2 regions of the Pseudomonas sp. GOM7 genome follow, and region 2 is predicted to be linked to the other one. Evidence: predicted binding sites of a transcription regulator. Region 2 holds the regulator's gene; the other holds the start of a gene.
The links. The regulator sigma-54, encoded in region 2, starts transcription at its own class of promoters, with help from an activator protein. The targets are predictions, from matches to a motif close to ANTGGCATNNANNTTGCTNT.
Positions count from the first base shown of each region.

Region 1: a site for sigma-54 is predicted at 1,941-1,960, ahead of flhA (flagellar biosynthesis protein FlhA). Genes of this name have one in related genera too.

Region 1 is NZ_CP113519.1:3,559,362-3,563,544, reverse strand. Features, by position in the region: gene fliR (flagellar biosynthetic protein FliR) at 1-711, shown strand, start outside; gene flhB (flagellar biosynthesis protein FlhB) at 714-1,850, shown strand; gene flhA (flagellar biosynthesis protein FlhA) at 2,016-4,145, shown strand; gene flhF (flagellar biosynthesis protein FlhF) at 4,157-4,183, shown strand, end outside.
Region 2 is NZ_CP113519.1:4,363,146-4,367,328, reverse strand. Features, by position in the region: gene OU800_RS19350 (HPr family phosphocarrier protein) at 1-40, opposite strand, end outside; gene rapZ (RNase adapter RapZ) at 56-913, opposite strand; gene ptsN (PTS IIA-like nitrogen regulatory protein PtsN) at 916-1,380, opposite strand; gene hpf (ribosome hibernation-promoting factor, HPF/YfiA family) at 1,393-1,701, opposite strand; gene OU800_RS19330 (RNA polymerase factor sigma-54) at 1,802-3,295, opposite strand; gene lptB (LPS export ABC transporter ATP-binding protein) at 3,431-4,156, opposite strand; gene lptA (lipopolysaccharide transport periplasmic protein LptA) at 4,156-4,183, opposite strand, start outside.

The DNA.
Region 1 (4,183 bases), 800 kb from region 2:
ATCGCCTCCATGCTGATGGTCATGCCGATCATCGGTACGCAACTGGTGCCGACCCGCGTGCGCCTGTACCTGGCGCTGGCCATCTGCGTCGTGCTGGTGCCCACCCTGCCGCCGATGCCGCAGGTGGATGCGCTGAGCTTGCGCAGTCTGCTGCTGATCGCCGAGCAGGTCATGATCGGGGTCATGCTCGGTTTCGTCTTGCAGTTGTTCTTCCACGTCTTCACCGTCGCCGGGCAGATCATCGCCATGCAGATGGGTCTGGGCTTCGCTTCCATGGTCGACCCCACCAACGGTGTATCGGTGCCGGTGCTGGGCCAGTTCATGCTGATGCTGGTGACCCTGCTGTTTCTGGCCATCAATGGCCATCTGGTGGTGCTGGAAGTGCTCGCCGAGAGCTTCGTCAGCTTGCCACCAGGGCAGGGCCTGATGGTGCAGCACTACTGGGAGCTGGCCGGCAAGCTTAGCTGGGTGATCGGCGCCGGGCTGTTGCTCACCCTGCCGGCCGTTACCGCGCTGCTGGTAATCAACCTGGCCTTCGGCGTGATGACACGGGCGGCGCCGCAACTGAACATCTTCTCCATCGGCTTTCCGCTGACCCTGGCCATGGGCCTGGTGATCTTCTGGATCAGCCTCTCCGACTTCGGCAGCCTGTTCCAGGCCATTGCCAGTGATGCCCTGCAGCAATTGGGCGAATTCGCCCAGACGAGGTAGCCATGGCGGAAAGCGAGAGCGGCGCCGACAAGAGCGAGGAACCCACAGGCAAGCGGCTCGAAGAGTCGCGGAAAAAAGGCCAGATCGCGCGTTCCAAGGAGCTCAACACCCTGGCGGTGACCTTTGCCGGCACGGCGGCCCTGATCCTGTTCGGCGCCCAGATTGGCGGCGCCTTGCTGGATCTGATGCGCGGCACCTTCAGCCTGCCGCGCGAGGTGCTGATGCGCGAAGACAGCATGGCTCTCTACCTGCTGGCCTACGGCAAGCAGACCCTGCTGGCCCTGCAGCCCTTCTTCATCGTCCTGCTGATCGCGTCGGTGATCGGCCCCATCGGCCTGGGCGGCTGGTTGTTCTCCAGCGAGGCACTGTTGCCCAAGGGCAGTCGGATGAACCCGCTGGCGGGCCTCAAGCGCATGTTCTCGGTACAGGCGCTGGTGGAACTGCTCAAGGCCTTTGCCAAGTTCCTGGTGATCCTGGCGGTGGCCCTGCTGGTGCTGGCCACGGATCAGGACGACCTGCTGGCCATCGCCAACGAGCCGGTGGAGCCGGCGATCCTGCACAGCCTCACCGTGGTCGGCTGGAGCGCCTTCTGGTTGTCCTGCGGGCTGATCCTGATTGCGGCGGTGGATGTGCCGTTCCAGCTCTGGAGCCACAAGCAGAAGCTGATGATGACCAAGCAGGAGGTCAAGGACGAATACAAGGACTCCGAGGGCAAGCCAGAGGTCAAGGGGCGCATTCGTCAGTTGCAGCGCGAGATGGCCGAACGGCGCATGATGCAGGCCGTGCCGCAGGCCGACGTGGTGATCACCAACCCGACCCACTTCGCCGTGGCGCTGAAGTACGACCCCAACTCGGGCGGTGCCCCGGTACTGCTGGCCAAGGGCAACGATTTCATCGCCCTGAAGATTCGCGAGATCGCCAATGAGCACAAGGTCATGGTGCTCGAGTCGCCGGCTCTGGCGCGGGCGGTCTACTACTCCACCGAACTGGAGCAGGAAATTCCCGCCGGTCTTTACCTGGCCGTGGCCCAGGTGCTGGCCTATGTCTACCAGCTCCGCCAGTTCCAGGCGGGCAAGGCCAAACGCCCCGGCCCGTTGCCGGACTTGCCGATTCCCCAGGATCTGCGCCGGGATGATTGAGCCGCAAGCTGCAAGCAAGACCCGCTTTGAGGGCGGGCGCTTTTGCTCTTTCTTGCTTGCAGCTTGAGGCTTGCAACTTGTAGCTGCTTTTCTGGAACACTTCTTGCCCTTAGCCAATCAGGACGCAGTTTCGCGTCAAAAGTTTGATTCGGCTGGGGTAGGCAAGTGGCAGTAGATCGCGCACAAATCATCGGTGATGTTCGCAGCAACCTGGCGGGGCTGCGCCAGGGCAACCTGGGTATTCCATTGCTGCTGCTGGTGATGCTCGGCATGGTGATGCTGCCGGTGCCGGCATTTCTGCTCGACGTGCTGTTCACCTTCAGTATCGCGCTCTCGATCGTGGTGCTGTTGGTCAGTATCTATGCGCTGCGGCCGCTGGATTTCGCCGTGTTTCCCACCATCCTGCTGGCCGCCACGCTGCTGCGCCTGGCGCTGAACGTGGCCTCGACCCGGGTGGTGCTGCTCAACGGCCACGAGGGGCATGGCGCGGCGGGGCAGGTGATCCAGGCCTTCGGCGAGGTGGTGATCGGCGGCAACTACGTGGTTGGTATCGTGGTCTTCGCCATCCTCATGATCATCAACTTCGTGGTGGTCACCAAGGGTGCCGGGCGTATCTCCGAAGTCAGTGCGCGCTTCACCCTCGACGCCATGCCCGGCAAGCAGATGGCCATCGACGCCGACCTCAACGCCGGCCTGATCGACCAGGTCGAAGCCAAGAAACGTCGTAGCGAGGTAGCCCAGGAGGCCGACTTCTACGGCTCCATGGACGGTGCCAGCAAGTTCGTCCGTGGCGATGCCATCGCCGGCCTGCTGATCCTCTTCATCAACCTCATCGGCGGTATCGCCATCGGTGTCTTGCAGCACAGCCTGCCGTTCGCCGAAGCGGGCAAGGTCTATACCCTGCTGACCATCGGTGACGGCCTGGTGGCGCAGATCCCCTCGCTGCTGCTGTCCACCGCCGCCGCAGTGATGGTGACCCGCGTCTCCACCTCCGAAGACATGGGCGCGCAGGTCAATCGGCAGATGTTCGCCTCGCCCAAGGCGCTGGCGGTGGCTGCGGCCATCCTCATCGCCATGGGCCTGGTGCCGGGCATGCCGCACTTTTCCTTCATCAGCCTGGGCCTGGTAGCGGCAGGCGGCGCCTACTGGATTGCGCACAAGAACCGCAAGGTCAAGGAAGAGGAAGTCAAGGAAGTGCAGCGTCAGCAGGAACTGCTGCCGGCGCAGAAGGCCCAGGAGGTCAAGGAGCTGGGCTGGGATGACGTCACCCCGGTGGATATGGTTGGCCTGGAGGTGGGCTACCGCCTGATCCCGCTGGTCGACCGCAACCAGGGCGGGCAGTTGCTGGCGCGGATCAAGGGGGTTCGCAAGAAGCTGTCGCAGGAGATGGGCTTTCTCATGCCCTCGGTGCATATCCGCGACAACCTCGACCTGGCGCCCAACGCCTACCGTCTGACCCTGATGGGCGTCAGCGTCGCCGAAGCCGAGGTCTACCCGGATCGCGAACTGGCGATCAACCCAGGGCAGGTGTTCGGTCCGCTCAATGGCGTTGCCGCCAAGGATCCGGCATTCGGTCTGGAGGCGGTATGGATCGACCCCAGCCAGCGTGACCAGGCGCAGTCGCTCGGCTACACCGTGGTCGATGCCAGCACTGTGGTCGCCACTCACCTCAACCAGATCCTGCACAAACATGCCCACGAGCTGCTGGGCCACGAGGAAGTGCAACAGCTCATGCAACTGCTGGCCAAGAGCTCGCCGAAGCTGGCCGAAGAGCTGGTGCCGGGGCTGGTGTCGCTGTCCACGCTGCTCAAGGTGCTGCAGGCGCTGCTGCAGGAACAGGTGCCGGTACGGGATATCCGCACCATCGCCGAGGCCATCGCCAACGTCGCACCGAAGAGTCAAGATCCCGCCGCGATGGTGGCGGCAGTGCGCGTCTCGCTGGCCCGCGCAATCGTCCAAGGCATCGTCGGGCTTGAGCCCGAGCTGCCTGTGATCACCCTCGAGCCCAGGTTGGAACAGATATTGCTGAACAGTATGCAGAAGGCCGGTCAGGGCAGTGAGGATGGCATCCTCCTCGAACCTGGCATGGCCGACAAGCTGCAGCGTTCCCTGGTGGATGCGGCGCAGCGCCAGGAAATGCTCGGCAAACCGGTGATCCTGCTGGTGGCCGGCCCGATCCGGGCGATGCTGTCGCGCTTCGCGCGGCTGGCAGTACCCAGCATCCACGTGCTGGCTTATCAGGAAATTCCGGACAACAAGCAGGTCACCATAGTCGCCACTGTGGGCCAGAACTGAGGTAAAGGGTCATGCAGGTCAAACGCTTCTTCGCTGCC
Region 2 (4,183 bases):
GGCCGAGTTTGTTGATGATGGTGACTTCGCGGATTGGCATCGCGGCAGGGATTCCTTAGCTGAGGTCGCGGTGGCGAACCTGGACGTTCTTCAACGAATGCTTGAGGGCTTCGCTCAGGCGTGCGGCCAGGTACACCGAACGATGGTGTCCACCCGTGCAGCCGATGGCGATGGTCACGTAGGCGCGGTTGCTGGCGGCGAAGCGCGGCAGCCACTTCTCCAGGTAGGTGAGGATGTCCTGATACATATCTTCGACCTCCGGCTGCGCGGCCAGGTAGTCAATGACCGGCTGATCGAGACCGGAGAAGTCGCGCAGCTCCGGCTTCCAGTAGGGGTTGGGCAGGCAGCGGGCGTCGAACACCAGGTCGGCATCGACCGGCATGCCACGCTTGAAACCGAAGGATTCGACGAGAAAGGCCGTGCCGCTCTGGGTTTGCCCGAGCAGGCGCAGCTTGAGGGTGTCGCGCAACTGGTAGAGGTTCAGGCGCGTGGTGTCGATCTTCAGGTCGGCCAGGTCGATGATCGGCGCCAGCAACTGGCTTTCGTAAGCGATGGCTTCTGCCAGTGAGCGGTTGTCGTTGGTCAGCGGGTGGCGCCGACGGGTTTCCGAGAAACGCTTGAGCAGGGTGTCGTCTTCGGCGTCGAGGTAGAGCACCTCGCAGCGAATACCGCGCTTGTGCACTTCGTCGAGCAGTTCGGGAAAGCGCCGTAGCTGGCTGAGCAGGTTGCGCGCATCGATGGATACCGCGACCTGAGGCAGCATCAGATCGCTCTGCGGCAGGAAGCGTTCGGCCAGATCCGGCAGCAGGCTGGCCGGCAGGTTATCGATGCAGTAGAAACCGTTGTCTTCGAGTACATCGAGGGCAGTGCTCTTGCCGGAGCCGGAGCGACCGCTGACGATGATCAGGCGCATGGTTATTGACCGTTCTGGATGTCCACGACCACCTGGTAGAGCGCTTCACTGGTCGGCGCCTGGCGCAGGCGTTCGCGCACGTCCTGGCGGTCGAGCATGCTGGCGATCTGGCGCAGGAGTTCGAGGTGGGCGTCGGTGGCGGCTTCCGGCACCAGCAGGACGAACAGCAGATCGACCGGCGCGCCGTCGATGGCGTCGAAGTCGACTGCCGTGTCCAGGCGCAGCAGGGCGCTGATCGGTGCGTTGCAGCCGGCCAGGCGACAGTGAGGGATGGCGATGCCGTTGCCGAAGCCGGTGGAGCCAAGCTTCTCGCGGGCGATGAGGCTCTCGTAGATGTCCTGATTGTCCAGCTCATCGAGGTCGCGGGCGACCAGGCTGGCGATCTGTTCGAGCACACGCTTCTTGCTGCCGCCCGGCACGTTCACCAGGGAACGGCCGGGGGTCAGGATATTTTCAAGTCGGATCATGGAAGGGAAATGTCAGCGGGCTGTGGCGCCTTGCAGGCGATCGAGCTGCTTTTCCTTGTGCTTGATAAGTTGACGGTCGAGTTTGTCTGCCAGCAGGTCGATGGCAGCGTACATATCGTTATGTTCGGCGTTGGCGACGACCTCACCGCCAGCAACGTGAAGGGTGGCTTCGATCTTCTGCTTGAGCTTTTCGACCTCCATGATCACCTGAACATTGGTGATCTTGTCGAAGTGGCGTTCCAGTCGGCCGAGTTTCTCGCCGATGTAGTCACGCAGGGCGTCGGTCACATCCAGCTGATGTCCACTGATGTTGACTTGCATACCGCTTTCTCCTTGTTGCCTTGTGTAAGAGATAGGCCTTAACGAGGCCCACCACCGGAACACTGTGGCCTGCTCGCCATGGACGAGCAGTCGATCTTGCTCACATCAGTCGCTTGCGTTCGCTGGAGGGGGCGATACCGAGGGATTCACGGTACTTGGCCACCGTGCGACGGGCGACTTGGATGCCTTGTGCCTCCAGTAAACCAGCGATCTTGCTGTCGCTCAACGGCTTTTTCGCGTTTTCCGCGGCCACCAGTTTCTTGATGATGGCGCGAATCGCCGTCGACGAGCATTCGCCGCCTTCGGAGGTGCTGACGTGGCTGGAGAAGAAGTATTTCAGCTCGTAAATGCCACGCGGGGTATGCATGAATTTCTGCGTGGTGACGCGCGAGATGGTCGACTCGTGCATGCCCACCGCCTCGGCGATGTCGTGCAGCACCAGGGGCTTCATCGCCTCGTCGCCATAGTCGAGAAAGCCGCGTTGGTGCTCGACGATCTGCGTGGCTACCTTCATCAGGGTCTCGTTGCGGCTCTGCAGGCTCTTGATGAACCAGCGCGCCTCCTGCAACTGGTTGCGCATGAAGGTGTTGTCGGCGCTGGAATCGGCGCGTTTGACGAAGCCGGCGTACTGCGCATTGACGCGCAGGCGCGGCATGGCTTCCTGGTTCAACTCCACCAGCCAGCGGCCGTTGTGCTTGCGCACGATGACGTCCGGCACCACGTATTCCGGCTCGCTGGATTCGATCTGCGAGCCCGGGCGCGGATTGAGGCGCTGGATCAGCTCGATGACCTGCTTGAGCTCGTCTTCCTTGAGCTTGGTGCGGCGCATGAGCTGGGCGTAATCGCGGCTGCCGAGCAGTTCCAGGTGTTCGCTGACCAGGCGCTGGGTGTCGTTGAGCCAGGGCGTGCTGGCCGGGAGTTGGCGCAGTTGCAGCAGCAGGCACTCGCGCAGGTCGCGGGCGCCGATGCCGGCCGGCTCGAACTGCTGAATGCGGTGCAGCACCACTTCCACTTCGTCCAGTTCGACGTCCAATTCCGGGTCGAAGGACTCGGTCACTTCCTCGAGGGTTTCTTCGAGGTAGCCATCGTTGTTGATGCAGTCGATCAGGGTGGCGGCGATCAGCCGATCCTTGTCCGACATGGGCGCGAGGTTCAGTTGCCAGAGCAGGTGGCTGTGCAGGCTCTCGCCGCTGGAGGTGCGGGTGGTGAAGTCCCACTCGTCATCGTCGTTGCTTGGCAGGCTGCTGGCGCTGGTCTGGTAGATGTCTTCCCAGGCGGTATCGACCGGCAGCTCGTTGGGAATGCGTTCGCCCCACTCGCCTTCCTCCAGGTTATCAACCGTCGGAGTGGCTTCCTGGTAGCTCTCTTCCTTGCTCGGCGCGGGAGCAGCGCTTTCGGCGCCGTCGGCCATCGGGTCGCTGTTGTCGAAGTCGTCGCCGTCTTCCTGGCGCTCGAGCATGGGGTTGGATTCCAGCGCCTCCTGAATTTCCTGTTGCAGATCCAGAGTCGACAGTTGGAGGAGGCGGATGGCCTGTTGCAGCTGCGGGGTCATCGTCAGCTGCTGGCCCATCTTGAGGACTAGCGATGGTTTCATTGCAGACCTTAATTTACCGGCGAGTTACGCCTTCCACATCAGGGCGCCGAAGCGCCGCCAGGAAGCAAATTATATGCCTGAAAATCTCGTCCTTGCCTAGGGGCTGTCCTATTTCCGTCATCTAAATATGGATGTTTACAGACGGAACTCGTGGCCCAGATAAACCTCTTTCACCGTCTGGTTGGCGAGGATGGTCTCGGCGTCGCCTTCGGCAATCAGTTGGCCATCGTTGACGATGTAGGCCGTTTCGCAGATGTCCAGGGTCTCGCGTACGTTGTGATCGGTGATGAGAATGCCGATACCCTTGGTCTTGAGGTGATGGATGATCTGCTTGATGTCGCCCACGGAGATCGGGTCGACACCGGCGAAGGGTTCGTCGAGCAGGATGAACTTGGGGTTGGTGGCCAGGGCGCGGGCGATTTCCACGCGGCGTCGTTCACCACCGGACAGGCTCATGCCCAGGTTGCCTGAGATGTGGTGGATGTGGAATTCCTGCAGCAGGTTCTCCAGCTCCGCCTGGCGCCCGGCGCGGTCGAGATCCTTGCGCGTTTCGAGGATGGCCATGATGTTGTCGGCCACCGACAGCTTGCGGAAGATCGAGGCTTCCTGCGGCAGGTAGCCGATGCCGGCGCGGGCACGACCATGCATGGGCTGGTGGCTGACGTCGAGGTCGTCGATCAGCACACGTCCCTGGTCGGCCTGCACCAGGCCGACGATCATGTAGAAGCAGGTGGTCTTGCCGGCACCGTTGGGGCCGAGCAGACCGACGATCTGGCCGCTCTCGATGTTCAGGCTGACGTCGCGTACGACCTGGCGGCCCTTGTAGCTCTTGGCCAGGTGTTGGGCTTTGAGAATGGCCATTACTGCTGTTGATCCGCGGGTTTGTTC